Regions from separate parts of the Comamonas sp. DB36 genome, predicted to be linked through region 4. Evidence: predicted binding sites of a transcription regulator. Region 4 holds the regulator's gene; each other region holds the start of a gene.
The links. The regulator LexA, encoded in region 4, represses DNA repair genes until DNA is damaged. The targets are predictions, from matches to a motif close to ACTGTATNNNNATACAGT.

Region 1: the regulator LexA is predicted to act here: its motif matches at 2,083-2,100, upstream of ACSVDO_RS16630 (VRR-NUC domain-containing protein).
Region 2: the regulator LexA is predicted to act here: its motif matches at 4,398-4,415, upstream of imuA (translesion DNA synthesis-associated protein ImuA).
Region 3: the regulator LexA is predicted to act here: its motif matches at 4,801-4,818, upstream of recA (recombinase RecA).

What each region holds. Positions count from the first base shown of each region.
Region 1 covers NZ_CP196631.1:3,547,411-3,554,664, reverse strand. Annotated here, with positions in the region: gene ACSVDO_RS16635 (ATP-dependent DNA helicase) at 1-325, opposite strand, end outside; gene ACSVDO_RS16630 (VRR-NUC domain-containing protein) at 322-1,983, opposite strand; gene ACSVDO_RS16625 (ABC transporter substrate-binding protein) at 2,334-3,539, shown strand; gene ACSVDO_RS16620 (branched-chain amino acid ABC transporter permease) at 3,741-4,658, shown strand; gene ACSVDO_RS16615 (branched-chain amino acid ABC transporter permease) at 4,670-5,629, shown strand; gene ACSVDO_RS16610 (ABC transporter ATP-binding protein) at 5,626-6,390, shown strand; gene ACSVDO_RS16605 (ABC transporter ATP-binding protein) at 6,387-7,103, shown strand; gene ACSVDO_RS16600 (BCCT family transporter) at 7,213-7,254, shown strand, end outside.
Region 2 covers NZ_CP196632.1:328,467-335,720, forward strand. Annotated here, with positions in the region: gene ACSVDO_RS22475 (error-prone DNA polymerase) at 1-1,388, opposite strand, end outside; gene ACSVDO_RS22480 (Y-family DNA polymerase) at 1,398-2,699, opposite strand; gene ACSVDO_RS22485 (hypothetical protein) at 2,653-2,862, opposite strand; gene ACSVDO_RS22490 (hypothetical protein) at 3,009-3,368, shown strand; gene imuA (translesion DNA synthesis-associated protein ImuA) at 3,436-4,224, opposite strand; gene ACSVDO_RS22500 (CPBP family glutamic-type intramembrane protease) at 4,438-4,977, opposite strand; gene ACSVDO_RS22505 (Rrf2 family transcriptional regulator) at 5,228-5,683, opposite strand; gene ACSVDO_RS22510 (NAD(P)/FAD-dependent oxidoreductase) at 5,782-6,672, shown strand; gene ACSVDO_RS22515 (DNA-3-methyladenine glycosylase) at 6,727-7,254, shown strand, end outside.
Region 3 covers NZ_CP196631.1:4,345,725-4,352,978, forward strand. Annotated here, with positions in the region: gene ACSVDO_RS20340 (Bug family tripartite tricarboxylate transporter substrate binding protein) at 1-764, opposite strand, end outside; gene ACSVDO_RS20345 (LysR substrate-binding domain-containing protein) at 905-1,870, shown strand; gene ACSVDO_RS20350 (sensor histidine kinase) at 1,875-3,320, opposite strand; gene ACSVDO_RS20355 (response regulator) at 3,430-4,104, opposite strand; gene ACSVDO_RS20360 (MarR family winged helix-turn-helix transcriptional regulator) at 4,204-4,737, opposite strand; gene recA (recombinase RecA) at 4,878-6,026, shown strand; gene recX (recombination regulator RecX) at 6,080-6,541, shown strand; gene argC (N-acetyl-gamma-glutamyl-phosphate reductase) at 6,668-7,254, opposite strand, start outside.
Region 4 covers NZ_CP196631.1:2,548,800-2,556,053, forward strand. Annotated here, with positions in the region: gene adk (adenylate kinase) at 1-421, shown strand, start outside; gene ACSVDO_RS11770 (asparaginase) at 481-1,458, opposite strand; gene lexA (transcriptional repressor LexA) at 1,548-2,222, shown strand; gene ACSVDO_RS11780 (hypothetical protein) at 2,335-2,634, shown strand; gene ACSVDO_RS11785 (PP2C family protein-serine/threonine phosphatase) at 2,722-3,477, shown strand; gene ACSVDO_RS11790 (hypothetical protein) at 3,521-4,231, opposite strand; gene zapE (cell division protein ZapE) at 4,294-5,397, opposite strand; gene lpdA (dihydrolipoyl dehydrogenase) at 5,507-6,934, opposite strand; gene odhB (2-oxoglutarate dehydrogenase complex dihydrolipoyllysine-residue succinyltransferase) at 7,049-7,254, opposite strand, start outside.

The DNA.
Region 1 (7,254 bases), 1.0 Mb from region 4:
GCAGATGGCCGTAGATCTTCGCCTGCGCCCAGTGCAGCGCGCGGTGGTTGGCGCGGATCGCGTCGAGGTTGCCGCGGTAGGTCTTGATTTCCTCGAGCTGTCCGGCCGCGGCGTCGTAGCCGTCGGCGCGCCCGCGCACGCGCAGCGTCCCGTAGTCGCCTTGCAGCGCGAGCTCGGCTTCGTAATCGGCGCCGCGCCGCGACTGCACCAGCTGATGGCCTTCGATGCCCTGCTGGGCCGTGGGCGCAGGCGTGAAGCGCAGGTCGAGGTCGCCCTGCTTGGCAGTGAACTCGCACAGCGTGCGCACCGAGACGGTATAGGTCATGGCCCGTCTCCGGCCACGCGCCACTGCACATGGCATACGCTCACCGGAATGCCGTGGTCGCTGCAGTATTGCAGCCAGCGGATCTGGTTGTCCTGCAGCTTGTCGCCCGGGCCTTTGACTTCGACGAGCTCGTAGCGCTGTTCGGCGGGCCAGAAGCGCACCAGGTCGGGAAAACCGCTGCGATTGGTCTTGACATCGGCCAGCAGCCGCGTGAAGAGCAGCTTGAGATGCGCGGCGCTGATGCAGTCCAGCGCCAGGCGCAGCAGCGGCTCGGTCAGCGCCCCCCAGAACACGAACGGCGACTGCACGCCCTGCTTGTCGGCATAGCGCGCCAGAATGACGGGCGCGTATTCGCCGGTGTCGAGCAGCGCGAGACAGCGGGCGAACTCCGCGGCGCGGCGCGCGCTGAAATCGGGTGCGCTCAGGTCGGCCGGACCGCTCTGGAACGGGTGGAAGAAAGCGCCTTGCACGGGCGCGAAGATCGCGGGCCAGCACAGCAGGCCGAACAGCGAGTTGATGAGTGCGTTCTCGACATAGAACACGGGGCTCGCAGCGTCGTGCCAATGCGCGCGCAGCGCGTATTCGACCGACATCGGCGCCGTGGGCGCATCGAGCACGATGTCCGCGCGCATCTGCACCAGCGCCTGGCTGGCCGCCGGGCGTGGACGCGCCTTGGCCCGGCCCGTGTTGCGCAGCAGGCGCGGCAGCATGCGCTGGAGCTTTTGCAGTTCTTCATCGCCTTCGGGCGCCAGCTGCGCCTGCAGCGCCTGCGCCAGGGCTTCCTCATGGCGCTCCAGGCGTTCGAGCACGCGTATGCGGCGGTGGCGCGCGCCGGGGTAGCTGCACTGCGCATAGGTCTGCAGCGCCTCATCAAACAGCCCCGCGCGCTCGCAGGCATTGCCCAGGCGCAGCAGCAGCTTGGCGCGGCGCTTTTCGAGCCAGGGGTTGGGACTTTCGCAGGCGGCGATGGATTGCAGCATGGCCGCGGTCTCGGCGCCTTCTTCGAGCGCCTGGCGGCAGGCCTGCAGCGCCAGATAGGCGTCGATGTCTGCCCTTGTCTGGAAAGCGCGCGAGGCGGCGTCAAAGGCCACGCTTTCGTACTTGAACACGCCCAGGTCGGCGAGCACGAACTCGGTCCAGTTCTGGTGCAGGTTGCCGAAGAACATCAAGCGCAGGCGCTCGCTGAGTTCGCCCAGCATCACGCGCCAGACGGGCTCGCGCGATTGCGGATGCCACTCGGCGTAGCGCCGCGGCGCCGCATGCACGCCGGCCAATGCTTGCAGCCAGTCGGACTTGCGCGGGCTGCTGCCGCGCTCGGCGCTGGCGAAGACTTCGGCGAGTTCGCTGCGCGTGTGCAGATCGAACAGTTCCTCGAGCAGCATGGGCGCCTGGGTGTCGAGCCAGCCCAGGGACAGCAGCGGTTGCGCCGCGCCCTCGATGCCGGGAATCTCCTCGTAGACCAGCTTGGAGGCGCGAAACCACGGCCCGCGGCGCATCAGCATGCGAACCAGCAAGGCCTGGGACAGCGCAGGCAGCGCGGCGAACTGCGCGAGAAACTCGCGTTCGCCCGCATCAAGCAGGTCGCTGTAGCGCTGTTCTATCCAGGCCAATGCACGCTGGAAGTTGTGCAGATAGTAGTAACGGTGCGGGGGCACCAGGCTGACGCTCGCCATGCTTCAAGCCGCGCTTGCGGTCTCCCTGCGCTGCAGACAATGGACGTGAAAACCGGAGCGGTCGACAGGTGTGAACATTCACAGACTGTACATAAATACATGTTTTCCCGGCCAAGGAAAATCCATGGAAGGCGCTTTGCTACTGTGTCTGTAGCGAGCCCCGCTGACGGTGGGCGCGCCCTGGGCGCATGTGGCATTCCTGCCAGCGCCGGTGTTTGGGCTGCATATGTCGATCGGGCCGGCGGCATCCGCAGGCACAATCGCTGCTTGCAAAAGATGGGGGGATGCGTTGCGCATCCGTGGGGTCGATCGCAATTTCAAATCCAGAGGTCAAAATGTCTGCTCTTTTCGCTTCCCGGTTTCTGAAGGGTGTCGCCACGCTTGCCGTGGGTTCGGTGGTCATGGCCGGTGCGGCCCGGGCGCAGGCGCCCGCACCGATCAAGGTGGGGGTGGCGCTCGATATTTCCGGACCGTTTGCGGCACCGGGTGCGGAAATCCGCGACGGCCTGAACCTGGCCATCAAGCTGCTGGGCAGCAAGCTGGGCGGCGTGCCCGCCGAGTTCATCCAGGCCGACATGGCCGGCAACCCCGAGCAGGCGCGTCAGCTGGTCGACCGCTTCATCCAGCGCGAGAAGATCGATCTGTTCACCGGTCCCGTGGCTTCCAATGTCGCGCTGGCCGTGGGCCCCACGCTGTTCGCGGCCAAGGTGCCTTATCTGTCGGCCAACGCCGGCCCCAGCCAGCTCGCGGGCGCGCAGTGCAATGCCTACTTCTTCGGCACCAGCTACCAGAACGATTCCATGCACGAAGCCGCGGGCCAGTACGCGGCGAACAAGGGCTACAACAAGGTCGTGATCATGGCGCCCAACTACCCCGCGGGCAAGGATGCGCTCAACGGCTTCAAGCGCCTGTACAAGAAGCCGCTGGCCGACGAGATCTACACCAAGGTCGGCCAGCTGGACTTCGCCGCCGAGCTGGCCCAGCTGCGCGCGGCCAAGCCCGAAGCGGTCTACATCTTCCAGGCCGGTGGCATGGGCATCAACTTCATCAAGCAGTTCATGGCCGCGGGCCTGAACAAGGACATCACGCTGATCTCCTCGCCGTTCACCGCCGACGAGGACATCATCCCGGCCGTGGGCGCCTCCATGGTCGGCCTGTTCAATGCCTCGTCGTACGCGCATGACCTGCCGGTCGCCGCGAACCAGAAATTCGTCGCCGAGTTCCGCAAGGCCTACAACGGCCGCTACCCGTCGCTGTATGCGGCGTTTGCCTACGACGTGGTGATGAACATGGACGCGGCGGTCAAGCAACTGGGCGGCAAGGTCGGCGACAAGCCCGCGCTGGCCAAGGCGCTCAAGACCGCGGCGTTCGACTCGGTGCGCGGCCCGGTCAAGTACGGCAACAACCAGTTCCTGATCCAGGACTACTACCTGCGCAAGATCGTGCAGGGCGCCGACGGCCGCGTGACCAACCAGCTGCAGCCGGGCAAGGTGTTGACCGCGCACCAGGATGCGTTTGCGGCGCAGTGCGCGTTGAAGTGACTGGGCTGGAGATTTTGCCCAACAGCGGGATCCAGCAGATAAATACCGTTCGCCCTGAGCCTGTCGAAGGGCGTTTCAGGGCGCAATCTGCGTGCCCCCAAACAGCATTTCGTATTGCTTTAGGCCCTGCGTTCATCCTTCGATCCTTCGACAGGCTCAGGACTCAGGACGAACGCATTACCGAATCGCGCGGAGCGACGAATGGACCTGACTTTTTTTCTCGAACAGATCTTCAACGGCCTGGGCTATGGCTTCATGCTGTTCCTGCTCGCGGCCGGGCTGACGCTGGTGTTCGGCATCATGGACACGCTGAACCTGGCCCATGGTTCGCTGTTCATGGCCGGCGGCTATGTGTCGGCAACGGTGCATGCGCAGTCGGGCTCCTTTCTTGCCGCGGTGCTGGTGGCCGTGCTGGTGACGGTGCTGCTGGCCGTGCTGCTCGAAGCGCTGCTGGTGCGCCGGCTCTACGGCCGCGACCATCTGTCCCAGGTGCTGGCGACGTTCGGCATCGTGCTCGTGGCCGATGACGTGGTCAAGTTTCTCTGGGGTCCGTCACCCATCATGGCGCCCACGCCCGCGCTGCTGTCGGGCCCGGTGCAATTGCTGGGCCTGCCGTATTCCTCGTACCGGCTGCTGATCCTGGGCGCGGGTCTGGCCGTGGCCGCGGGTCTCTATGTGCTGGTCAATCACAGCAGGCTGGGCATGCTGGTGCGCGCCGGAGCGTCCAACCGCGCTATGGCCGAGTTCATGGGCGTGCGTGTCTCCCGGGTCTTCACCATCGTGTTCGCGCTGGGCGCGGCGCTGGCCGCGCTGGCCGGGGCGCTGATGGGGCCTATCAGCGCCGTCTCCATCGGCATGGGCGAAGCGATCCTGATTCCCGCGCTGGTGGTGATCGTGATCGGCGGCATAGGTTCGGTGCGCGGCGCCTTCGTTGCGAGCTTGCTGGTCGGCCTGGTCGATACCGCCGGGCGCGCGTTCCTGCCGCCGCTGCTGCGCGAAGTGCTCGCGCCCGCGCTGGCCGCCGATGTGGGGCCGGCGATCTCCAGCATCGCCATGTACATGCTGATGGCCGGCGTGCTGGTCTTCAAGCCTTCGGGATTGTTCCCGGCCCGCGTATGAGTGAGTCTTCCATGAATTCCAAGGCTTCGCCCTGGGCCGCGCGCGCCGGCATCGCCGTGCTGGTGCTGGCCCTGGCGCTGGTTCCGCTGCTCGCGCCGCTGCTCGATCTCGATTACTACACCGGCTTCGTGCGCCGACTGATGATTGTCGCGCTGGCCGCGGCCAGCCTGAACTTCCTGATGGGCCGCGTGGGCCTGGTGGCGCTGGGCCATGCGGGCTTTGTGGGCGTGGGCGCTTACGCGGTCGCGGCGCTGGCCGAAGCCGGCTGGACTTCGGCCTGGGCTGTCTGGGGCCTGGCCGGCGTGGCGGGCGTCGTGGTTGCCGGCCTCACAGGCGCGGTCGCGCTGCGCACCAAGGGCGTGTACTTCATCATGATCACGCTGGCGTTCGCGCAGATGCTGTTCTATCTCGCGGTGTCGCTGCGCAAGTACGGCGGCGACGACGGTTATACGCTCTATGCGCCGCTGCACCTGATCGGCGGCGAGAACGCGATCGCCGCCAGCGGTGCGCCGCTGTACTGGGTGGTGCTGGCCATCGTGGCGCTGGTGCTGCTGGCGCTGTGGCGTGTCGAAGCCTCGCATTTCGGCCGCGCGCTCGAAGGCATTCGCGACAACGAGACGCGCATGCAGGCCATGGGCTATCCCACCTATCTTCTGAAGCTCTGCGCGTTTGCCGCGGCCGGCGGCGTCGCGAGCCTGTCGGGCGCGCTGATCGCGACGCAGAACGGTTTCATCAGCCCGTCGCTGATGCACTGGACGCAATCGGCGCTGCTCATCGTGATGGTGGTCATTGGCGGCGTGGGCCGGCGCTGGGGTGCGCCGCTGGGCGTGGCCGTGTGGCTGGTTTTCGAAGAAGTGCTCAAGCAGTTCACCGAGTACTGGCATGCGCCCATGGGCCTGCTGCTGATCGCCGTGGTGTTTCTCGCGCCCAAGGGCCTGTCGGCACTCGCTTCAAGAAAGGCCGCGCCATGACGCTGCTGGTCGCGCATCAACTTGTCAAGCGCTTTGGCGCGCTGCTGGCCACCGACCATGTGAGCTTTGCGGTCAACGCCGGCGAAATCCATGCCTTGATAGGCCCCAACGGCGCGGGCAAGTCGACGCTGGTCAACCTGATTTCCGGGCTGCTGCCCGCCGACGGCGGCACGCTGTCGCTGGACGGCGTCGACCTCACCCACCTTGCGCCGCACCGGCGCGTGGCCGCGGGGCTGTCACGCTGTTTCCAGGTGACCAGCATCTTCCCTAAGCAGACCGTGGGCGAGAACCTGCTGCTCGCGGTGCAGGCGCATGCGGGCTCGAGCTTTCGCTTCGCCAAGCCGCGTGAAACCGACCACGACCTGCTCGCGGCCGCGCAGGCGCTGGCCGAGCGCGTGACATTGGCCGGCGAATGGGGCCGCGTTGCCGGCACCTTGCCGCATGGCGCGCAGCGCAAGCTCGATGTCGCGCTGGCGATCGCCGCGGCACCCAAGCTGCTGCTGCTGGACGAGCCGATGGCGGGCATGGGCCCGGTGGAGTCGGCCGAAATGGTCGAGTTGATTCAACGACTGCGCCAGGACATGGCCATCTTGCTGATCGAACACGACATGGACGCGGTGTTCCAGCTCGCCGACCGCATCTCGGTGCTGGTCTACGGCAAGGTATTGACCTGCGGGACGGCCGCCGAGATCCAGGCCGATCCGCAGGTGCAGGCGGTGTACCTGGGCACAGAGACCGATCTCTTGGGGCTGGCTGCATGAAGAACATTCCATTGCTGGCCTGCGCAGGCCTCGAAGCCGGCTATGGCGCAAGCCAGGTGCTGTTCGGCATCGATTTCCACATCATGCAGGGCGAGGTGGTGACGCTGCTGGGCCGCAACGGCATGGGCAAGAGCACCACCATCAAGACCATCATCGGCGCGCTCAGGCCCAGCAAGGGCGAAGTGCTCTTCGCCGGCGAATCGGTGAACGCCAAGTCGCCCGACGCGATCGCGCGCCTGGGCGTGGCCATCGTTCCCGAAGGGCGGCACTGCTTTCCGAATCTTTCGGTGCGCGAGCACCTGATCGCTTTCGCCGCGCAGCGCAACGGACAACGCGATGCCTGGACACTGGAGCGCATCTACGGCGTGTTTCCGCGGCTCAGGGAGCGCGCTCACCACATGGGCAACCAGCTTTCAGGCGGCGAGCAGCAGATGCTGGCCATAGGCCGCGCGCTGTCAACCAATCCGCGGCTGCTGATTCTCGACGAGGCCACCGAAGGCCTGGCACCCGTGATACGCGAGGAAATCTGGCGCTGCCTGGCGACGCTCAGGGACGCGGGCCAGACGATTCTCGTGGTCGACAAGTATGTGCACCGGCTCGTGGCGCTGGCCGACCGCCACGTGATTCTCGAGCGCGGCAATGCCGTCTGGCAGGGAACGTCTGCCGAGCTCAATGCCGATCGCGCGCTGTGGCACGAACACCTGGGGGTGTGAGCCGCAACTGCGAATGAATGGCCCCATTGCGTTCGGGCGCGTATACCATTGCAGTCACTGTCGCTGTTGGTTGCGATGAACGTCATTGATCCCGTCACAGGAGATGCGCATGAATGAGTCAGCCAAACCGAACGACGCCGCCCCCCGCATG
Region 2 (7,254 bases), on a different replicon from region 4:
CCCAGCTCCTCGAAGCGTTCGAGGCGTATGCTGCTGCCGTCAAACCATTGCTGGCCCTTGGCAATCGCGTCCAGCGTGGCCAGCTCGAAGCCCAGCGCCTTGCCCACGTCGCGCACGGCCGAGCGCGGGCGGTAGGAGATCACGGTGGCGGTGAGCGCGGCGCGGTCGCGACCGTATTTGGTGTAGAGGTACTGGATGACCTCCTCGCGCCGCTGGTGCTCGAAGTCGATGTCGATGTCGGGCGGCTCGTTGCGCTCGCGCGAGATGAAGCGCTCGAACAGCACGGCGGTGCGATCCGGGTCGACCTCGGTCACGCCCAGGCAGTAGCAGACCGCGGAGTTCGCCGCCGAGCCCCGGCCCTGGCACAGGATATTGCGCGAGCGCGCAAACACCACGATGTCGTAGACCGTGAGGAAGTAGGGCTCGTATTTGAGCTCGCAGATCAGCGCCAGCTCGCGCTCTATCTGCTCCTGCACTTTCTCGGGAATGCCTTGCGGCCAGCGCCGGCCCGCGCCTTCGTAGGTCGCCTGGCGCAGGTAGCTCTCGGGCGTATGCCCCGCGGGAACGACTTCATCGGGGTACTGGTAGCGCAGCTCGTCGAGGCTGAAGCTGCAGCGCGCGACGATCTGCAGCGTCTGCTCCAGCAGATCGGCGGGAAAGGTCTGGGCCAGGCGCAGCCGGCTGCGCAGATGGCGCTCGGCACTGCGCAGCAGCGCGTAGCCGCATACGGTGAGCGGCTGGCCCAGGCGCGTGGCGGTGAGCACGTCCTGCAGCGGCTTGCGCGAGCGCACATGCATGTGGGCGTCGCCCACGGCGACCAGCGGCAGCGCGGTGAGCGCCGACAGCGTGCGCATGCGGTGCAGCCACAGCTCGTCGTCGATGCGCCGCACCAGGTCCACGCCTATCCAGCCTCGGCCCGTGAAATGCGTGAGCGTCCAGCGGCCCATGGCTTCGAGCTGGGCGTCGCTGGCCGCGCGCTCGGGGCACAGCAGCACCAGGCAGTCTTCGAGTTCGGCTCCGCGTATGCCGTCGAGATCGAGAAAGTAGGTGCCTTTTTCCGATCCGCGGCGCAGCTTGGTGATGAACTGGCACAGGTTGCCGTAGCCATTGAGGTTCTGCGCCAGCAGCACCAGCGTGAACGCCGCCTCGTCGGCATTGCGCGGCTGCACGCAGAACTGCGCGCCCAGCAGCAGCGCCATGCCATGCGCCTTGGCCGCGACATGGGCGCGCACCACGCCGGCGAGCGAGCATTCGTCGGTGAGGGCGATGGCGCTGTAGCCCAGCGCCTTGGCGCGCGCGACCAGCTCTTCGGGCTGGCTTGCGCCGCGCAAGAACGTGAAATTGGAGATGCAGCGCAGCTCGGCATACGCGGGCAGGAGGTGGTCCATGGCAAGCGCTCAGCCGTAATGCCCGTGCAGAAACCAGGCGGTCTTCTCGCCCGCGAGCCGCGCCTGGAACACCCACAGCAGGCCCGCATGCGGGCTCAAGGCGAGCCAGTAGTCGCGCTGCACATTGCGCGTCGGTTCGGCATTGCCGGTGCTGTCGGCGTCGCGGTCCCACCAGCCGCCTTCGACGCGGTCCGGTCCGAGCAGCAGCTGCAGCCTGCCCTGATAATGCGGCCGGTTCTCGCGCTCGACCAGCTGCAGCGGCTGCGCCAGCAACCAGGTGGGCAGGGGCAGGCCATGCAGGGGCTGGGGCTTGGCACTGCGGCGCGGCTCCTGGGCTGACCATCGCTGCATCCATTCGAGCCGGTGGTCGGCGCGCAGCTGCGGGCGGCGAATGCAGTCTTCGCCCAGCCGCGCCTGTATGCGCTCGAGCGCCTGACGCACCGACGCGCCCTGGTGCGCCGGATCGGGAATCAGCGAATGGCTTTCTTCCGTCAGCGCCTGCACTTCGATGGCCAGCAGCTCGAGCTCGCCTGCGGGCGCGCGCAGCTCGACCTTGGCCAGATGCTCGCCCAGCAGGCGCGCGAAATGCGCCACGTTCTGCGTGGGCGCGGCCGTGCGTATCGTCAGCTCGCCGCCCGGTCCCGCGGCGCGCGCGCGCAGGCTGTCGTGGCACCAGCGCAGCGTGAACGCCGTCGCGCCCAGCCGGCGCGCGCGCAGCCAGCCGGCCATCAGCAGCAGCAGCCGCTGCGCACCCCACAGCAGCTCGGGCGCCAATTCCACGCGCGCCATCAGCTCCAGCCGCGCATGGAAGGTCTCGGGAATGCTGACCCAGGCATAGGTCTCGGGCCGCAGGCCATAGGCCTGGTCCAGCGCCGAGAGCAGCGCGGCATCGAAGCGCCGCGCAATGCCGCCGCGCGGCAGCGCGCGCACCTGGCCCAGCGTGCGGCAGCCCACGCGCGCCAGAGTTGCCTGGTGCAGCGCGACGGCGCTGAGGCTGGTCAAGGGCAAGGCATCCAGCCACTGCTCCAGCGGGCGCGACAAACCATCGGCCAGGCCTTGGCGAACGAGCGCCAGCGCCGCAAGCCCGGTAGGCGCCCAGGCCACATGCGCGCCCAGTTCCTGGGCGCCGGCCTCGATCAGCGCCTGCAGGCTTTCGGCGCCGCCAAACAGCCGCAGGCTGGCTTCGACTTCGAGCAGCACCGCTTCCTCGACCAGGGCCACGCGCGGCGTGAACTGCAGCGCCCAGACCGCGAGCGACTGCGCGTCAATCGGCGATGCGCTGTGCAGCGGCAAGAGGCTGGCCCAATGCATGGAACACCTCCTCTCGTTGGACCTCGACAGGCTGCAGCGCGTGCAGCGCGTGCAGCGCGTGCAGCCGGGGAGGAGTGACGCAATGCAGATTGGCCGGCAGCGCACGCAGCTGCCAGCGGTCTAAGCCTGCAGGGGAGGACGGGAGGTGGGCCGAGGTAGTCATGGTGGAATGCTGTATTTAATCACAGTATATCAACCTGTTTGGCTTTTGCAGTTCGGCTTACTGGGCGAAGGCCAGGCTGGGGGCTGCAGGCCACGCCGGCCAGATGCGGGACAATGCCTGATTCGGCTTCAATGCAACAGGCACACATGGTTTCCAGCTTCAGCGAAATGATTGCGGCCCTCCAACTTTGGGTGCATGCGCTCACTCCTGCAGGGAGTGAGAGATTCAATGGGGTGGCGTGGCTTTCCCTGGCCTGCTACCTGGGGTTCGCCGTGATCGCCCTGAATTACGCGTTCAAACCCTGGGCAGAAAAAGTGATGTTCGCCTGCATTGGGAGCGCAGCGGCGGCCTCGCTATGGCTTCACTTGGCCCTTCTTCACTCCCCCTCGTATGTGGGTGAAGGCGCGCTCTGGAGATTTGTCTCCCTGTCCCGGTATCTTCCCTGGGCGGTCATCGGCTTGAGCGGCGCGTACTTGATCTACCGGATTTGCGCGCGGCGCAGATGAGGGCCTTCTGGCTCTTGCTTGCGCCAGCGGCGTGAACTGCAGCGCCCGGACCGCGAGCGACTGCGCGTCAATGGGCGCTGCGCTGGAACTGTGCCGCGGCAAGAGGCTGGCCCGGTGCAGGCAACACCTGCTCGCGTTGGACCTCGATGGGCTGCAACTCGTGCAGCCGCGGAGGAATGACGGAATGCAGATTGGCCGGCAGCGCGCGCAGGTGCAGCACTTCATCGGCGCTCGCGCCGCGGCGCTTGCGTATGCGCAGCTCTATGGCCCAGCTCTTGCCCAGCGCGACCGACACGCGCAGCGGCGCGGGCGAGGCGTCGCGCAAGGCGGCCTCGGGGCGGAACACAAACACCGGCGCATCGCAGTGCAGCGCCTGCACCTGCAAGCGCCGGATCTGCTCGGGCCGCGCCTGGGGCAGCCAGACCAGCAGCGCGCCCGCGGCGTCCGACTTGATCAGCTGCTCCGCAACCCAGAGGCTGTCGGCCGGCGCCTTGACATCGATCCAGACCAACTGCTCGGGTGCCAGGCCCAGCTGGGCCAGCCCCATGGCCAGCGGCGGCTTGGGCGGCGCGACCAGGTAGACGCGGCTGTTGCGCCCGGCGACAAAACCCGGCAATGCAGGCGCAAGCAGCCGCCATTCGCACAGCGCCGACTGGGCCAGCAGCACTTCGCTCAGGCCCTGGGTGGGCCAGCCGCCGCCGGGCAGCGCGGCGTCGAGCTGCGCAAAACCCGTGGGCAGCGTGCGCCCCGGCGCGGCGCCGACTTCCGTGCCGCGCCACACGGCCTGCGCCACATGCGCGGGCAATTGCCAGCGGTCGAAGCCGGGGGCGCAAGAAAGAGGAGTGGCGGGGCTCATGGCGATGTGCTGTATTTAATTACAGTATATCTGCCATCCTCGTGTTTGGGGAACCTGGTGCGGCATCACACGCGCCGCAACGTGGCTGTTCGAGGGGACAACGGCATTCACGCATTTCCCGATGGCCGTATGGGTCAAGAAAAAATGGGCGGATAGTGGGCTTTTTGCGAGTAACTGTATATACATACAGTTTCTGTGCGGTCTTGGTCGGCTTCAGATCGCCCACGGAAGAAGCCGTGCGGCGAGAAAGGCCAGCATGAACGCCACCCAGTCCGTGAGAATGTGGGCGCCAATGGACACCCACAGGCTGCGGGTGGCGATGTAGGCCAGCGTCCAGATCACGCGCGCCGCGCCTATCACGACGAAGCACTGCACCCAGTTCCAGTCGTAAGTGGGCAGGTGGCCGGCAGAAAACAGCAGCGTCGAGCCCAGCAAGGCCAGCGCAATGCTGCTGCGCCGCCCCCAGCCCCAATGCGATGCCGTGAGCTGGAGAATCGCCAGAAACGGCAGCATGGTCAGCAATTCCTCGCCCAGCAGCTGGGGCAGCAACATCAGCAGCAGCCAGGTAAAGTCGCGCAACGGCAGGGTGGCGCCGAACTGGGCCACGGGATTGGGGCTGAGGGGCGCGAATTCACTCACCCACAGCGCGGCGCCGATTGACGCGACGCTGGCCAGCAGCCCGGCGCCTAGGCTCACGGCGGCTTCGCGCAGGCCGAAACGCCCGAACAGCGCCTGGCAATCATGTCCCACCATTCAGGCGGCGGTGCTGGACATCATGAGCAAGAGTCCCGCGCGAACGGGCTCAGCATCGCCTGCAGCGCCTTGCGCCCGAGCACCTGCCGCTGCGCGCCACCCCGGCCCATGCGATGGAGGCCTTGCAGACCGTGGGTATGGCATACCGGGGTCGGCACGGCCGGCACGCAAGGGACATCCGCCGGGCACACTTTTTCAGGCCAAACTCCCGCTGGGCGACCATACGATGCCGACCCATGCCCGGCGAGCGTCAACCGCGGGCGTGCTGGGCGTGCGCTGCCTTGGTCTGGCACAGCGCATCGAACTCCTGCGCCAGGTCGCCGAGCTTCACTGCCGCCAGCCGCTGCACCAGCAGCGCCTGGGCCTGGGCCAGCGCGTCGTCGAGCGCCGCGTTCACCACCTGCTCCACGCCGCACTCCGGGTTCTCGCTGGCGCTGCCGATCGCAAAGATGCGCGGCCCGCCCACGGCCGCGTGGATGTCGAGCAGCGACACCTGGGCCAGGTCGCAGGACAGCTTCCAGCCGCCGCCATGGCCTTTTTCCGATTGCACGTAGCCGGCTTTCTTCAGCCCCGCCATGGTACGGCGCACGACCACGGGGTTGGTGGCCAGCATCTGCGCGAGCTGCTCCGAGGTGAAGGGCGCGTCCTGGCGCGCCATGTGCAGCAGCACATGCAGCATGCGGGACAGGCGGCTATCGCTTCTCATGGGGGGCTCCGGAGACAGAAGTCATGAATCATTATAGGTTGCATGACTTGGGCTTGCTGCGTATCATGAAACATCAAAAGTTTCTTGAAAGAGTCTTCATGCTTTACGACGTCATCATCATCGGCGGCAGCTACGCCGGCCTGGCCGCCGCGCTGCCGCTGGCGCGCGCGCGGCGCCAGCTGCTGATCATCGATGCCGGCCAGCGCCGCAACCGCTTTGCCGATCGCTCGCATGGCTTCCTGACCCAGGACGGCGCCAAGGCCGCCGACATCGCGGCCGTGGCACGCGAGCAGGTCCTGGCCTATGGCACGGTGCAATGGCTAGCTGCCAGCTCCACGGGCGCACGCCCGGTCGAGAACGGCTTTGGAGTCGAGACCGACGATGGAGGGCTGCACACCGCCAGGCGGCTGGTGCTGGCCGGCGGCGTGGTCGATACGCTGCCCGAAGTGCCGGGCCTGGCCGAGCGCTGGGGCCGGCAGGTCTTCCATTGCCCGTACTGCCACGGCTATGAGCTGCAGCAGGGCCGCATCGGCGTTCTTGCCACCTCGGAGCTGGCCATGCACCAGGCACTGCTGCTGCCCGACTGGGGTCGGACCACGCTGCTGCTCAATGACCGCTTCACGCCTGACGCCCAGCAGCGCGCGCAGTTGCAGGCGCGCGGCGTGCGCATCGAGACCGGCGCCGTGCGAGCCATCACCGGCCAGGCCGATGTGCGCCTCGACGACGGCCGGGTGCTGGCTTTCGACGGCCTGTTCACCGCGCCGCAGTCCCGCGTCGAAAGCCCGGTGGCACGGGCGCTGGGCTGCGAGATCAGCGCAGGTCCCATGGGCGGCGTGATTCAGACCGATGCGCTCAAGGCCACCACGGTAGCCAACGTGTTTGCCTGCGGCGATGCCGCGCGCTTGGGCGGCTCCGTGCCCCTGGCCGTGGGTGACGGCACCATGGCGGGGCTGGCTGCGCATCGGTCGCTGGTGTTTGCGCCGCATTGACCAGCGCCGCCGGCTCGCAGAAGATGGCGGGGTCCAACACTTCCGCCGCCTTGCATGCTTGCCGCCATCGACTTTTCCGCCCCTTCCCATGAAGTCGCACGCCAACTGATTGGCGTCACGCTGCTGGTCGATGGCGTGGGCGGGCGCATCGTCGAGACCGAAGCCTATGACCAGGCTGATCCGGCCTCGCACACCTTTGGCGGGCAGACCGCGCGCAATGGCGCGATGTTCGGCCCGCCCGGTCATGCCTATGTCTACCGCTCCTATGGGCTGCACTGGTGCTTCAATACCGTGTGCCGCGAGGCCGGCCATGGCGCCGGGGTGCTGCTGCGCGCCATGGAGCCCACTCAGGGCATAGAGACCATGCGTGCGCGCCGCGGGCTGCAGGAGTTGCGCCTGCTGTGCGCCGGGCCGGGGCGGCTGGCGCAGGCGCTGGGCATCGATGCCCGGCTCAATGCGCAGCCGCTGGCGTGCCCGCCGTTCGAGCTGCTGGCGCGCGCGGCGGCAGCGCCGATCGAGGTGCTGGCCGGGCCGCGCATAGGCATTTCCAAGGCGGTGGATGTGCCCTGGCGCTTCGGCCTC
Region 3 (7,254 bases), 1.8 Mb from region 4:
GGCGCGACCAGACCGAACCACGAAGGATCGTTGATGTCCTTGTAGCCCAGTTCGGCGTAGGTGGGGACTTCGGGCAGCACGTCCAGGCGCTCGGGCCAGCTCACGGCGATGGCGCGCACCTTGCCGGACTTGATCTGGGCCAGCGACGAAGCCACCTGGTCGAAGTACACGGGAACCTGGCCGCCGAGCACGTCATTGATGGCCGGACCCGCGCCGCGGTAGGGAATGTGCAGCATGTCGGTGCCGGTGGCACGCTTGAACAGCTCGCCCCACATGTGACCGATGGTGCCGTTGCCGGGGGTCGCGTAGCTGACCTTGCCGGGATTGGCCTTGAGGTAGGCGACGAGTTCGGCCATGTCCTTGACGGGCAGGGTCTTGGGGTTGATCACGATCACGCCCGGGGCCTTGACCATTTCGGTCACGCCGACGAAGTCCTTCATCGCGTCGTAAGGCATCTTGGTCAGCACGGCGGGGTTCACGCCGTGGGTCGACAAGGTGGCCACGCCCAGCGTCAGGTTGTCGGTGGCGCGCGCCACTTCGGACATGCCGATCGATCCGCCCGCACCCGCGCGGTTCTCGATGACCACGGGCTGGTTCAGGATGCGGCCCAGCACGTCCTGCAGATTGCGCACGACCATGTCGGTGGAGCCGCCCGGAGGGAAAGGCACCACGATGCGCAGGGGCCGGCTATTGTCCTGCGCAAAAGACATTCCGGGAACGACAGTTGTAGCGGCGATGGAGGCAATAAAGTGACGACGTTGCATGGTGGTATTTTCCTTTTCGATAAGAAAGATTAACGGAATTCGTGGCATAGACAAAGCAATACCTGTGCCTGTTGTTATTCCAAATTGGAATACATTCAAGCTATATGAGCATCCTCAGCCATTCTCTGTGAGCGACATCCATGACCAGTTTGCGCCGCCTCAATCCTCCCGTACATCTGTTGCGGGCTTTTTCCACTGTCGTGCGTTTTGGCGGGGTTTCGCGCGCTGCCGAGGCGCTGCACCTGACGCAGAGCGCGGTCAGCAAGCAGGTCCAGGAGCTTGAAAAATGGGTGGGCGTGACCTTGTTCGAGCGCAGCCGCAAGCGCCTGACGCTGACCCCGGCGGGCGAACGCTATGAACGCAGCGTGCGCGCGCTGCTGTCCCAGCTCGAGGCCGCGACGCTGGAGCTGATCACCAGCGATGACCGCCGTGGTGCGCTCTACCTGTCGGTGCTGCCCACCATTGGTGCCAAGTGGCTGATCCCGCGGCTGCCGCAGTTCCAGCAGCGCGAGCCCCAGGTCACGCTGCATTTCGTGCCCTATGTCCACAGCTATGACTTCGAAAGCCCCACGCTCGACTGCTCCATCCTGTTCGGCGACGGCCACTGGCCGGGCGCGCGCGCCCACTACCTGGTCGGCCAGCAGGTCGCGCTGATCGCGCCGCCCGACAACAGTCCCGGCGCGCTGCGCCTGCGCTCTCCCGAAGACCTCATCAACTGCACGCGGCTGCGCCATGTGACCATTCCCGATGCCTGGGCGCAGTGGAGCCAGGCGCATGGCGTGACCGGCATGCGCGCGCTCGACGGCCCGCAGTTCGACCAGTTCCAGAGCATCATCCGCGCCGTGATGGCGGGCATGGGCGTGGCGCTGGTGCCGCGCTGCCTGGTGCAGGACGAGATCGCCTCGGGCCTGGTCACCGAACCCCTGCCCGGCCATGGCTACGCCAGTCACCTCGGCTACTGGTTCTGCTATCCCGAAGGCCGTTCGCACCATGGCGCGCTGGGCACCTTCCGCAACTGGCTGCTGGAGTCGGCCGCGCAGTCGAGCGCGGCGATGATCGCCGCCAGCCAGGCAGGCCGTGCGGCCGCCGCGCCCACGGCAGCGTGATGGTTCAGCGCGAGGAAGGCTGCACCGGCAGCGCCGGAAAACGCACGCTGAAGCGCGCCCCGGGCGGGCTTTGCGCACGCGCCGGCTCGAGGTAGACCTGGGCGCCATGCTGGCGCGCGATCTCCTGCACGATGGGCAGGCCCAGGCCCGAGCCGTCGGCCTGCGTGCCCAGCGCGCGGTAGAACGGCTGGAACACCAGCGCGCGCTCGGCCTCGGGCACGCCCGGGCCGGTGTCTTCCACCTGCAGCAATATCACCCGGCCAAACGTGTCGGTCAACAGCCGCACCGTGACAACGCCGGGCTGCTCGGGCGTGGACGGCGTGTAGTTGATCGCGTTGTCCACGAGGTTGCGCACCAGCTCGGTCAGCAGCGTGGGGTTGCCTTCCATCCAGACGCCCGGCGCGCCCGGTTCGGCGCCGTCGTAGCCCAGATCCACGCACTTGTCGAGCGCGCGCGGCACCGAGTCGCGCACCACGTCGATCACCAGCCGCGCGAGATCGCAGCGCTGCTTGATCAGCGCCGCGCCCGTGCCTTCGACGCGCGCCAGCGCCAGCAACTGGTTGACGGTATGGCTGGCGCGCATGCTTGCGCGGCCGATCTGCTGCAGCGAGCGCTTGAGCTCCTGCGTGCTCGTGCCTTCGCGCTGCGCCAGGTCGGCCTGCATGCGCAGGCCCGCCAGCGGCGTCTTGAGTTGGTGGGCGGCGTCGGCCAGAAAGCGCTTTTGCGTGGCCAGCGATTCGTTGAGCCGGCACAGCAGGTCATCGACGGCATTCACCAGCGGCGCGACTTCGAGCGGAACGTCCTGGAAATTGAGCGGCGAGAGGTCATCGGGCTTGCGCGCGCGAATGCGCTCCTCGAGCCGGTGCAAGGGCGTGATGCCGCGCGCCAGCGCCATCCATACGAGCATCACCGCCAGCGGCAGGACGACGAACTGCGGCAGCATCACGCCGCGAATGATCTCGGTCGCCAAGGTGCTGCGCTGGTCCCGGGTTTCGGCCACCTGCACCAGCGCCAGCGGGCCTTCGCGCCCCATCGGCGCCCAGGTCGCCGCGAGCCGCATGTCGACGCCGCGCAGCTCGGCGTCGTAGAGCTGGACTTCGCCATAGCGCCGCTCGCCATCGGTCCACGGCGGCCGCGGCAGATCGGGTTCGCCCGCGACCAGCCGGCCCTGGGGGTCCAGCACCTGGTAATGCACGCTGTCCGCGGCACTGGTGCGCAGGTTGTGGCTCAGCGCCTGCGCCAGGCTGAACTTCGTCTGGCCTTGCTGCACCTGCTTGGCAAGCACGCGCACGTCGTATTCCAGCGCGCGGTCATAGGGCTGGTTGGCCAGGCCCTGAGCGACCAGCCAGGTCAGCGCCAGGCTCACAGGCCACAGCAGCAGCAGCGGCGTGAGCATCCAGTCGAGGATGCCGCCGAACAGCGAATATTGCTCGCGCTGGAAGATTTTCATGGGTGCAAGGGACTTGCGTGCTCAGCGCCAACGGCGACACCGCCGTTCGCCCTGAGTCCTGAGCCCGTCGAAGGACCGAAGGGCGTTTCAGGGCGTGGACTTCCCATATTCAATCCCGTATTTTCTCCAGGCAATACCCCAGCCCGCGCACCGTCGCGATACGTATCGGCCCATGCTCGATCTTCTTGCGCAGCCGGTGGATATAGACCTCGATCGCGTTGTTGCTCAGCTCCTCGCCCCACTCGCACAGGCGCTCGACCAATTGATCCTTGCTGACCAGGCGGCCCGCGCGCTGCAGCAGCACTTCGAGCAGGCCCAACTCGCGCGCCGACAGCTCGACCATCTTGCCGTCTATGGTCGCGACGCGGCCCGACTGGTCATAGACCAGCGGCCCGTGCTTGATGGTGCTGCTCGCACCGCCCATGCCGCGGCGCGTGAGCGCACGCACCCGCGCCTCGAGCTCCTGCAGGCTGAACGGCTTGGCCATGTAATCGTCGGCGCCGAAATCCAGGCCCTTGACGCGCTCCTCGACGCTGTCGGCCGCCGTGAGTATCAGCACCGGCAGGCCGTCGCCGCGCCCGCGCAGGCGGCGCAGCACTTCGAGGCCATGCATCTTGGGCAGGCCCAGATCGAGGATCAGCAGGTCGAACTCGCTGCTGGTCATCAGCACCGATTCGGCCTCGCTGCCGCTGGCCACATGGCTGACCACGGCGCCCGATCCGCGCAGGCTGCGCAGCAGGCCATCGGCAAAGACCTGATCGTCTTCTGCAATCAAAATGCGCATGCGGATGTCTCCCCTAGATAAGCGCAGCGGAACATGGCCGCCGACCGTTTTGAACCATTCTAGGGGTGGAGCATGAAGCGCCGCCAGGGGGTTTTCGCGCTATGCGGGTCTGCCGCTGCTGGCCGAATAGGCTTCGAGCCCGAGCGCGACCACGGTCGCGACATCGTCGCCGACCTCGGCGCGGAACTCCGCCTCGGCCTGGGCCACGGCCGCCTCGAAGGCCTGCAGCCAGCTCAGCCCCGTGGGCGTGAAGCGTATCCAGCGCGTGCGCCGGTCGCGCGCATCCGCTGCGCGCGTGACCAGGCCCCAGGCCAGGCATTGCTCGACCAGGTCGGCCATGGCCTGCTTGGTCATGCCCGCGCGCTCGGCCAGATCGGTCAGGCGGTCGCCGCCCAGCGACAGATGGCGCGTGATGTGGATGTGCGCGGCGCTGACCTGGTCGCGCGCCGCGAGGTTGGACAGCGCCAACGGCACTTCGACCGCATGCGCCATGAGCTGCATCACGCGCGCATCGAAGCGGCGCATCGAATGCCCCAGCAACCGGCCCAGATGGGTCTGGCGCCAGGCGTCTGAATAGGGGGCCAGGGGTGCATGCGGGACCGGTGGCGGTGTGGAACGGGAAGAAAGTGCCATGCTTTATTGTCAGGCAAACTGACTAAAAACCATCTATACACGTTGGTACAACGCCCATAAACTACTGTTCAAGCATCCAGCCTGGCAGTAACAACAGACAGTCGGTGCTATCCAAAATCATTGCTTTCTAGGAGTTTTTCATGGACGTCACCACTGTCAAGGGCACCAACCCCGCCATCGCCGCCAACACCGAAAAGGCCAAGGCCCTGCAAGCCGCATTGGCGCAGATCGAGAAGCAGTTCGGCAAGGGCACCATCATGCGCCTGGGCGAAGGCGAAGTCATCGAAGACATCCAGGTCGTGTCGACCGGCTCGCTGGGCCTGGACATCGCGCTGGGCGTAGGCGGCCTGCCGCGCGGCCGCGTGGTTGAAATCTACGGCCCGGAATCCTCGGGCAAGACCACGCTGACGCTGCAGGTCATTGCCGAGATGCAGAAGATCGGCGGCCAGTGTGCGTTTGTCGACGCAGAACATGCGCTCGACGTGCAGTACGCCCAGAAGCTGGGCGTGCAACTGTCCGACCTGCTGATCAGCCAGCCCGACACCGGCGAACAGGCGCTCGAGATCGTCGACAGCCTGGTGCGTTCGGGCGCGGTCGACCTGATCGTCATCGACTCGGTCGCGGCGCTCACGCCCAAGGCCGAAATCGAAGGCGAAATGGGCGACGCCCTGCCCGGCCTGCAGGCCCGGCTGATGAGCCAGGCGCTGCGCAAGCTCACGGCAACGATCAAGAAGACCAATTGCATGGTCATCTTCATCAACCAGATCCGCATGAAGATCGGCGTGATGTTCGGCTCGCCCGAAACCACCACCGGCGGCAATGCGCTCAAGTTCTACGCTTCCGTGCGCCTGGACATCCGCCGCACCGGCACCATCAAGAAGGGCGACAACGCGATCGGCAACGAGACCCGCGTCAAGGTGGTGAAGAACAAGGTCAGCCCGCCGTTCAAGACCGCCGAGTTCGACATCCTGTTCGGCGAAGGCATCTCGCGCGAAGGCGAAATCATCGACATGGGCGTGGAAGCCAAGATCCTCGACAAGTCGGGTGCCTGGTACGCCTACCGTGGCGAGAAGATCGGCCAGGGCCGCGACAACGCGCGTGAATTCCTGCGCGAGAACCCCGACCTGGCGCACGAGATCGAGAACCGCGTGCGCGAAGGCCTGGGCATTTCGCTGCTCGCCGGCACCGTGCCCGCCCCGGCCGCAGGCAAGCCGTCGAAGACCGACAAGGCGGCCGAAAAGGCGGAAAAGGCCGACAAGGCCGACAAGGCCGCGGCCGCTGAAGAGTAAGCATCGCGTCGACCGGACCGCATGCCGCGGTCTGGTCGGCGGCTTTTCAGACCATGGGCTTTGCCACTCTCTCCCTCAAGGGCCGCGCGCTGCGCCTGCTGGCCCAGCGCGAACATTCCCGACTCGAACTCGAGCGCAAGCTCGCGGCCCATGTCGCCGAAGGCGACGACCTCACGGCCATGCTCGACGAGCTCGAAGCCAAGAATTTCATCAATCCCGAACGCGTCGCGCAGTCCGTCGCCTACCGCCGCGGCAGCAAACTGGGCACGGCGCGCGTGGTGCAGGAAATGCGCAGCAAGGGCCTGGACGACGACACCGTGCGCGCCGCCACGCAGGAACTGCGCGCCACCGAATGGCAGCGCGCCAGCACGATCTGGCGCCAGCGCTTCGGCGCGCCGGCCGAAACCCCGCAGGACAAGCTCAAGCAGATGCGTTTTCTCGCCAGCCGCGGTTTTTCCGGCGAAGTGGTGCGCAAGGTGGTGGCGGGGCAGGTGCCGGAAGACGCCTCGGACTGAGGCGAGTCCCAGAGCCGGTCATCGTTCAGTCCCCCGTTCGTCCTGAGCTGGTCGAAGGATGAACGGCCTGCCCTCAGGTAAATCCAAGCAGCGGGCCCCTGGCGCGACCTAGGGGCCGCGCACTCCTCAGATTCCAAGCATGAGCTGCATGTTCTGCACCGCCGCGCCGCTCGCGCCCTTGCCCAGGTTGTCGAGGCGGGCGATCAGCACGGCCTGGCGGTATTGCTCGTTGGCAAACACGCGCAGTTCGAGCTTGTTGGTATTGGCCAGCGTGTCGGCGGCCAGCTTGCCGTCGTCCGTGGGCGCCAGCACCGACACCCATTGCTCGGGCGTAGCGGTGCGCGCGTAATGGCTGGCCAGCGCATCATGCAGGTCGGCGGCCTTGGGCGCGCCGGGCAGCAGGTCGAGATGCAGGGGCAGCTGCACCAGCATGCCCTGGGCGAAGTTGCCCACCGCGGGAATGAACAGCGGACGGCGCGTGAGGCCGGTGTAGCGCATGATTTCGGGCACATGCTTGTGCGACAGACCCAGCGCATAGGTTTCGTAGGGCGCCGCCGTGCCGGCCTCATAGGCTTCTATCATCGGACGGCCACCGCCCGAATAACCCGACACCGAAGGCAGGCTCACGCCGGCGTCCGCGGGCAGCAGGCCGGCATCGACCAGCGGACGCAGCAGCGCGATTGCGCCGGTCGCGTAGCAGCCGGGGTTGGAGA
Region 4 (7,254 bases):
CGGCTTCCTGTTCGACGGCTTTCCGCGCACCATTCCCCAGGCCGATGCCATGAAGGCCGCGGGCGTGAAGCTCGATTACGTGCTGGAAATCGATGTGCCGTTCGACGCCATCATCGAACGCATGAGCGGCCGCCGCTCGCACCCCGCTTCGGGCCGCACCTACCACGTCAAGTTCAACCCGCCCAAGGTGGCCGGCAAGGACGACGTGACCGGCGAAGATCTGGTGCAGCGTGAGGACGACAAGGAAGAAACCGTGAAGAAGCGCCTGCAGGTCTACAGCGACCAGACGCGTCCGCTGGTCGACTACTACCGTCAATGGGCCGAAAAGGACGCCGCACAGGCGCCCCAGTACCGCGCCATCAGCGGCATGGGCACGGTCGAAGAGATCACCGCGCGCGCGCTGGCCGCCCTGGCCAGCTGATTGACACTGCCGCCGCAAGAGGCCGCACCTACGGGCAGCGGCCTTTTTTGCGTCCTGTTCTAGCCGCGCTGCGCCAACAATTCCAGCTGCAGGCTGATGCGCGCCTTGAACGGCGGCAGATCCACAGGCCTGGGCTGCAATGCATGCTGCGCGGCCATGCCCTGCGCCGCCACCAGTTGCCCTTCGCCGCAGCGCGTGCTGATCCACACCGGCACGCGCTTGTGCAGCGCGCGCTGCAGCGCCGGTTCGAGCGCGCGGTGCAGCGTGCCGTTGCCAGTGGCCGCAACCACCAGGCCTTGCACGCCCTGTGCCAGCAGCGCATCGACCGCGCGGCCGTCGCAGCCCGCATGGCTGCTCACGACTTCGACCCAGGGCCAGTCGCTGTCCGGCAGGTTCGCCACATTGCCTGGCCAGGCCGCGCCACCGGCGGCGCCGACTGGCCGCTGCTGCCAGCGCACCTGCCCTTCTTCCACCCAGCCAAGCACGCCCTGCTCGGCCGAAGAAAACGCATCGACCCGGTAAGGGTGGAGCTTGCGCACCGCGCGCGCGCCGTGCACCTGGCCGGCGGCGACCACCAGCACGCCCGCGGCATGCGCATCGACGGCGCAGGCGACGGCGTCGCGCAGGTTCTGCGGACCATCGGCCAGCAGCGCGGTCGCGGGGCGCATCGCGCAGGTCAGCACCACGGGCTTGGTGCCCGATGGCAGCACCTGCTGCAGGAACCACGCGGTCTCTTCGAGTGTGTCCGTGCCATGGGTGACGACCAGCGCGCGCACATCGTCGCGCGCCAGCCAATGCGCGCAGCGGCGCGCGAGCGCGACCCAGGTCGCGGCATCCATGTCCTTGCTGTCGAGCTGCGCCACCTGTTCGGTCAGCAGCCCGCCGCCTGCGACCTCGCCGAGGTCGGGAACAGCCGCGAGCAGTTGCTCCACGCCCAACTGGGCTGCGGTATAGCCCACTGCCTGCGATGCATGGGCCGCGGTGCCCGCAATCGTGCCGCCTGTGGCCAATATGACCACATTATTTGAATTGACCACTTGCGGCCCCTTGAAAACTGGTGAAAAATACAGTCACTGTATAAAAGAACAGATTGCTTTAGCCAGCACCCATCTGCACAAGGACTGCCATGCTCGATCATCCCAAGCTCACACCGCGACAGCAGCAAATCCTGGACCTGATCCAGTCTGCCATCGAGCGCACCGGCGCGCCTCCGACACGCGCCGAAATTGCCGGCACGCTGGGCTTTCGTTCCGCCAACGCCGCCGAAGAACATTTGAAGGCCCTGGCGCGCAAAGGCGTGATCGAACTGGTCAGCGGTACATCGCGCGGCATACGCCTGCGCCATGACACCGTGCGCAACATCAACGCCGCGCGCGGCGCGATCTTCACCTCGCCGCTGGCGGCCATGGCTTCGCTGGTGCTGCCTCTGGTCGGTCGCGTGGCCGCTGGTTCGCCCATCCTGGCGCAGGAACATATCGATCAGACCTATGCGGTCGAGCCCAGTCTGTTCCAGGCCAAACCCGATTACCTGCTCAAGGTGCGCGGCATGTCGATGCGCGACGCCGGCATCATGGACGGCGACCTGTTGGCTGTACAGGCCAGCAAGGATGCACGCGACGGCCAGATTGTAGTCGCGCGCCTGGGTGATGAAGTGACAGTCAAGCGCCTGCGCCGCACGCGCACCGGCATAGAGCTGCTGCCCGAAAATCCCGATTTTCCCGTCATCCACGTCAAGCCCGACGAGCCTTTCGCGATCGAAGGCCTGGCCGTCGGGCTGATACGCAACAGCATGTTCATGTAACAGGCTTTCCCCCGCAGGGACTTGCGGCCCCTGCATTGCACCTCTCGACCAAGGCCACGGCCCGGTCGAAGCACGGCTGCGGCCGTCCTAGTACCTTTGCTGGAGATATCACATGCAATTTGCTTTGCAGGCCTTGCCTTTCTCGCGCCACGCCCAGAACGACACGCTTTTTGAGCTTTTGAGCGCCAAGCCAGACGCTCTTGCCGGCTGCGTCGCGCGACCTGCCCCGCGCTGCGCGCCGGTCGCCCGCCTGCCGCTTTGCCCGCCCAGCGCGCGCGGCGGCGTGCGCATACTGCGCAACGAAGGCCCAAGCCACGGTGGCCAGGGCGGGCGGCTGCTGATTTCCGGGCGCATGGCCGATGTCTGCGCCGCGCTCAACCGCCTGGCCTTCAACGAGTACGCCTGCGGCTGAATCGGGCTGGGTCCGTACAAGCTGTGAAATCCTGCCGCTACACTGTCGGCTAGCGGATTTCGCCCCCTTTGGGTGGCCGCAGCGCCCATGCCCCCCTCTTTTCGACTTCTTGCCTCGACAGGACTGCACCGCGGTGACCGTGAGTACCAGCAGGACCAGGTCCTGCTGCTGACGCACGCACGCGTGCATGGCTGCGTGCTGGGCGTGATCGCCGACGGTATGGGCGGGCGCAGCGGTGGGCGCAAGGCTTCGGACCAGGTCATGCTCACCTGCAGCCAGCTGTTCGAGCGCTACGACCCGGCGAGCGACGACGCGATGGAGCTGCTGCAAACCATGGTGCATGAAGCGCATACCGTGATCCGGCTCACGGCGCTGTCGGCCGAGCAGGAGCCGCACAGCACCATGGCCGCGTTCATCGTCCAGCCCAGCGGCGCCTGCCATTGGGTGCACTCGGGTGATTCACGCATCTACCATTTCCACGACGACCACCTGCTGCACCGCACGCGCGATCATTCTTACGTGCAGACGCTGGTCGACCGCGGCGAGCTGACCGAAATGCAGGCGCACAACCACCCGCAATCGAACATTCTGGTGGGTTGCCTGGGCGCGGCTTCGGTGCCACCTGCGACCCCGCACCATATCGCCCAATTGCAGCCCGGCCACACGCTGCTGGCCTGCAGCGACGGCGTCTGGCACTACTTCACTGCCGACGAACTGGCCTTGGTGCTGCAGGCGCTGCCGCCGCGCGCTGCGGCCGAATCGCTGATACGCCAGGCGCGTGCGCGCGCTGGTGGCGGTGGCGACAATCTGAGCCTGGCGATCGTCAAAATCGAAGCGCTGTAGTAACAGGCTTCGACAAACCCGAACGCCCCCCCGAGAGCGCCGATTACGGCGCAGCGCGCGGCAGCGGCGCGGCCTTGGGCTTGTCGGACTCCAGGGCCTTGGCGCGTTGGCGCTCGCGGTTCTGCTGGGCTTCGCGCTGCTTTTCTTCATAGCGCTGGCGCGAGGCCGCGCGGCGCTCGGCTTCGGAGGCCTGCTTGCGCGCCTGCTCGGCCGTATGGGACTGCTCATGCTGGCTTTGCGCCTGGGCGCGCTCGCGCGCCTGCTGCGCGCGCAGCGCCTGCGCTTCGACCAGGTCCTTGGCCGTGGGTGCGGCTGGCGGCGCCGATGCAGGCACGGTCGGCGACTTCGGCGCGCGCACCTTGCCTTCAACGCCTGGCTTGGGGCCGGTCTGCTGGTTCTTCTCTTCGACTTTCTGTTCGATCGACAGCAGGCGTGCGGCCGACTTCTCGCGCCGCTCGACCGCGTTGATCGCGCTTTCCTGATCGCGCAAGGCGTTGTCCGCGAGGCGCGCACGCGTGCGCGTCGCGCTCAGGCAATCCTCGACCGCAAAGCGCTTGTAGCAGGCGGCTTCCTCCTGGCTGCGGCGCTGCTGTATGGCCTTGCGCTCGGCGGTGATGCGCGCGCGCTCGGCATCGCGCTGCTGCTTGACGGCGGCGCGCTGGGCCTTGGTGGCGCCGCTGTCCAACACGGGCGCCTTTTCCGCGACCGTATCGGCGGCCTGCGCCAGGGCCGCGCCCCAAGGCAGGGCAAGCATCAGGGCGGCAGTGAGCAGCGAGGCGCGAGTACGGAACAACAGGCGGTGCATGGGCATAGGCGTCAGGTCAGGCTGGTATCCACAAGGCGGTGCTCGAGCGCCAGGAACTCCTGGGACTGCATCTCGTTGAGGCGCGACACAGTGCGCGGAAACTCATGCGCGAGCGGTCCTTCAGTGTAGAGCTGCTCGGGAGCCACTGCCGCCGACAGGATGATTTTGACGCGGCGATCATAAAGCACATCGATCAGCCAGGTGAAACGCCGTGCGGGCGAAGCCATGTTGACCGGCATGAACGGCACGTCCGACAGCAGCACGGTATGGAACTGCGTGGCGATCTCGAGGTAGTCGTTCTGCGAGCGCGGGCCGCCGCACAATGTCCTGAAGTCGAACCAGACCACGCCGCCCGCGCGCCGGCGCGCACGGATCTCGCGCGCCTCTATGTGCAGCACCGGATCTTCGTCATGGACTTCGGCCAACTGGTTGAACGCCTCTTCCATCGCGGCATCGGCCTCGGCGCCCAGCGGCGTATGGTAGAGCTTGACCATTTCGAGCGTACGCCGGCGATAGTCAGTGCCGTTGTCGACATTGACGATTTCCATGCGCTCGTTGAGCAAGGCGATCGCCGGCAGGATGCGGTCGCGGTGCAGACCGTTGGGATAGAGGCCGTCGGGCACGAAGTTGGACGTGGTCACAAAGCCCACGCCGTTGTCGAACAGCGCGACCAGCAGCCGGTACAGAATCATCGCGTCGGTGATGTCCGCGACATGGAATTCGTCAAAGCAGATGAGCTTGTAGCGCTTGGCGATGTTGGCCGCGAGCACGTCGAGCGGGTCCTGCACGCCTTGCAGGCCCGCGAGCTCGCGGTGCACTTCGCGCATGAACTCGTGGAAATGCAGGCGCGCCTTGCGCTTGATGGGCACGGCCTCGAAGAAGCATTCCATCAGAAAGCTCTTGCCGCGGCCGACACCGCCATACATGTAGACGCCGCGCGGAATCTCGGGACGGTTGATCAGCTTCTTGAATGCATTCGATCGCTTGCCCTTGTAGGCCGCCCATTCATCCGCGCAGCGCTGCAAGGCCTCGACGGCACGCAACTGGGCAGGATCGCTTTTGAAACCTTTGGCAAGCAACTCGGCCTCATAGGCCTCACGAACAGACTGGGACATGCGAGCGGGGGTGTGAAATGACAAAAGCCGAAAGCACCTGGAAGCCAGGCCCTTTCGGCGGATGCGGCACCCTGAAACCGGTTCAGGGGCCGCTGCGAACGCACTGGAATCAGAAGTTCAGCGTGCGCTTGTCGACGGCCAGGGCCGCTTCCTTGGTCGATTCCGACAGCGAAGGATGGGCGTGGCAGATGCGGGCGATGTCTTCGCTCGATGCCTTGAACTCCATGGCCACGACGGCTTCGGCAATCAGCTCGGACACCATGGGGCCGACCATGTGCACGCCCAGGATCTCGTCGGTCTCGGCGTCGGCCAGGAACTTGACCATGCCGGTCGTGTCGCCCAGCGCGCGCGCGCGGCCGTTGGCCAGGAACGGGAAGGTGCCGGCCTTGTACTTGACGCCGTCGGCCTTGAGCTGCTGCTCGGTGCGGCCCACCCATGCGATTTCGGGGCTGGTGTAGATGACCCAGGGCAGCGTCGCGAAGTTCACATGGCCGTGCTGGCCGGCAATGCGCTCGGCCACGGCCACGCCCTCTTCTTCGGCCTTGTGCGCGAGCATGGGGCCACGCACCACGTCGCCCACGGCCCAGACGCCAGGCAGGTTGGTCTTGCAGTCGTCGTCAACGACGATGGCGCCGCGCTCGTCGAGCGCCAGACCCACGGCTTCGGCGTTCAGGCCTATGGTGTTGGCGGTGCGGCCGATGGACACGATCAGCTTGTCGACAGCCAGCGTCACGGCTTCGCCCTTGGCGTTGGTGTAGGCCACGGTCACGCCCTTGTCGCTGACCTGGATGTCACCGACCTTGACGCCGGTCTCGATCTTCAGGCCTTGCTTGTCGAAAGCCTTCTTGGCTTCCTTGGCGATCTGCTCGTCGACCACGGGCAGGAACTTGTCCTGGCCTTCCAGCACGGTCACGTCCGTGCCCAGGCGGCGCCAGACCGAGCCCATTTCCAGGCCGATCACGCCGGCGCCGATCAGGCCCAGCGAAGCGGGCGTCGCGCCCAGGCGCAGCGCGCCGTCGTTCGACAGCACGTTGACTTCGTCGAACGGCACGCCGGGCAGCGCGCGGGCGTTGGAGCCCGTGGCGATCACGATCTGCTTGGCGGTCAGCGTTTCTTCTTCCTTGCCGGCGACGCGGATTTCGTAGCCGCCGTCAGCGGCCTTGACGAACGAGCCACGGCCGTGGAAGAACGTGACCTTGTTCTTCTTGAACAGGTACAGGATGCCGTCGTTGTTCTGCTTCACGATCGCGTCCTTGCGGCCGATCATCTTGGCGACATCCATGCCGACTTCGCCGGTCGAGATGCCGTGGTCGGCAAAGTGCAGACGCGCGTGCTCGAAATGCTCGGACGACTGCAGCAGCGCCTTGGAGGGGATGCAGCCGACGTTGGTGCAGGTGCCGCCCGGTGCGGGGCCGCCCTTTTCGTTCTTCCATTCGTCGATACAGGCGACGTTGAAGCCCAGCTGGGCTGCGCGTATGGCGGCGATGTAGCCGCCGGGGCCGGCGCCGATCACGATGACGTCAAATTGCTTGCTCATGTCTCAATACTCTCTCAATGCATTTGGGAAAAAACCCACCGCCGGGCGTTGCGCCGCTAGGGGCGGGCCGGGGTGGGTTTTGATGGGGCTAGTGGACCTGACCAGCGCGGTGGTTTACAGGTCGAACAGCAGGCGTGCGGGATCTTCCAGCGCGTCCTTCATGGCCACCAGGCCCAGCACGGCTTCGCGGCCGTCGATGATGCGGTGGTCATAGGACATGGCGAAGTAGTTCATCGGACGCACCACGACCTGGCCGTTTTCGACCACGGCGCGGTCCTTGGTCGCGTGCACGCCCAGGATGGCCGACTGGGGCGGGTTGA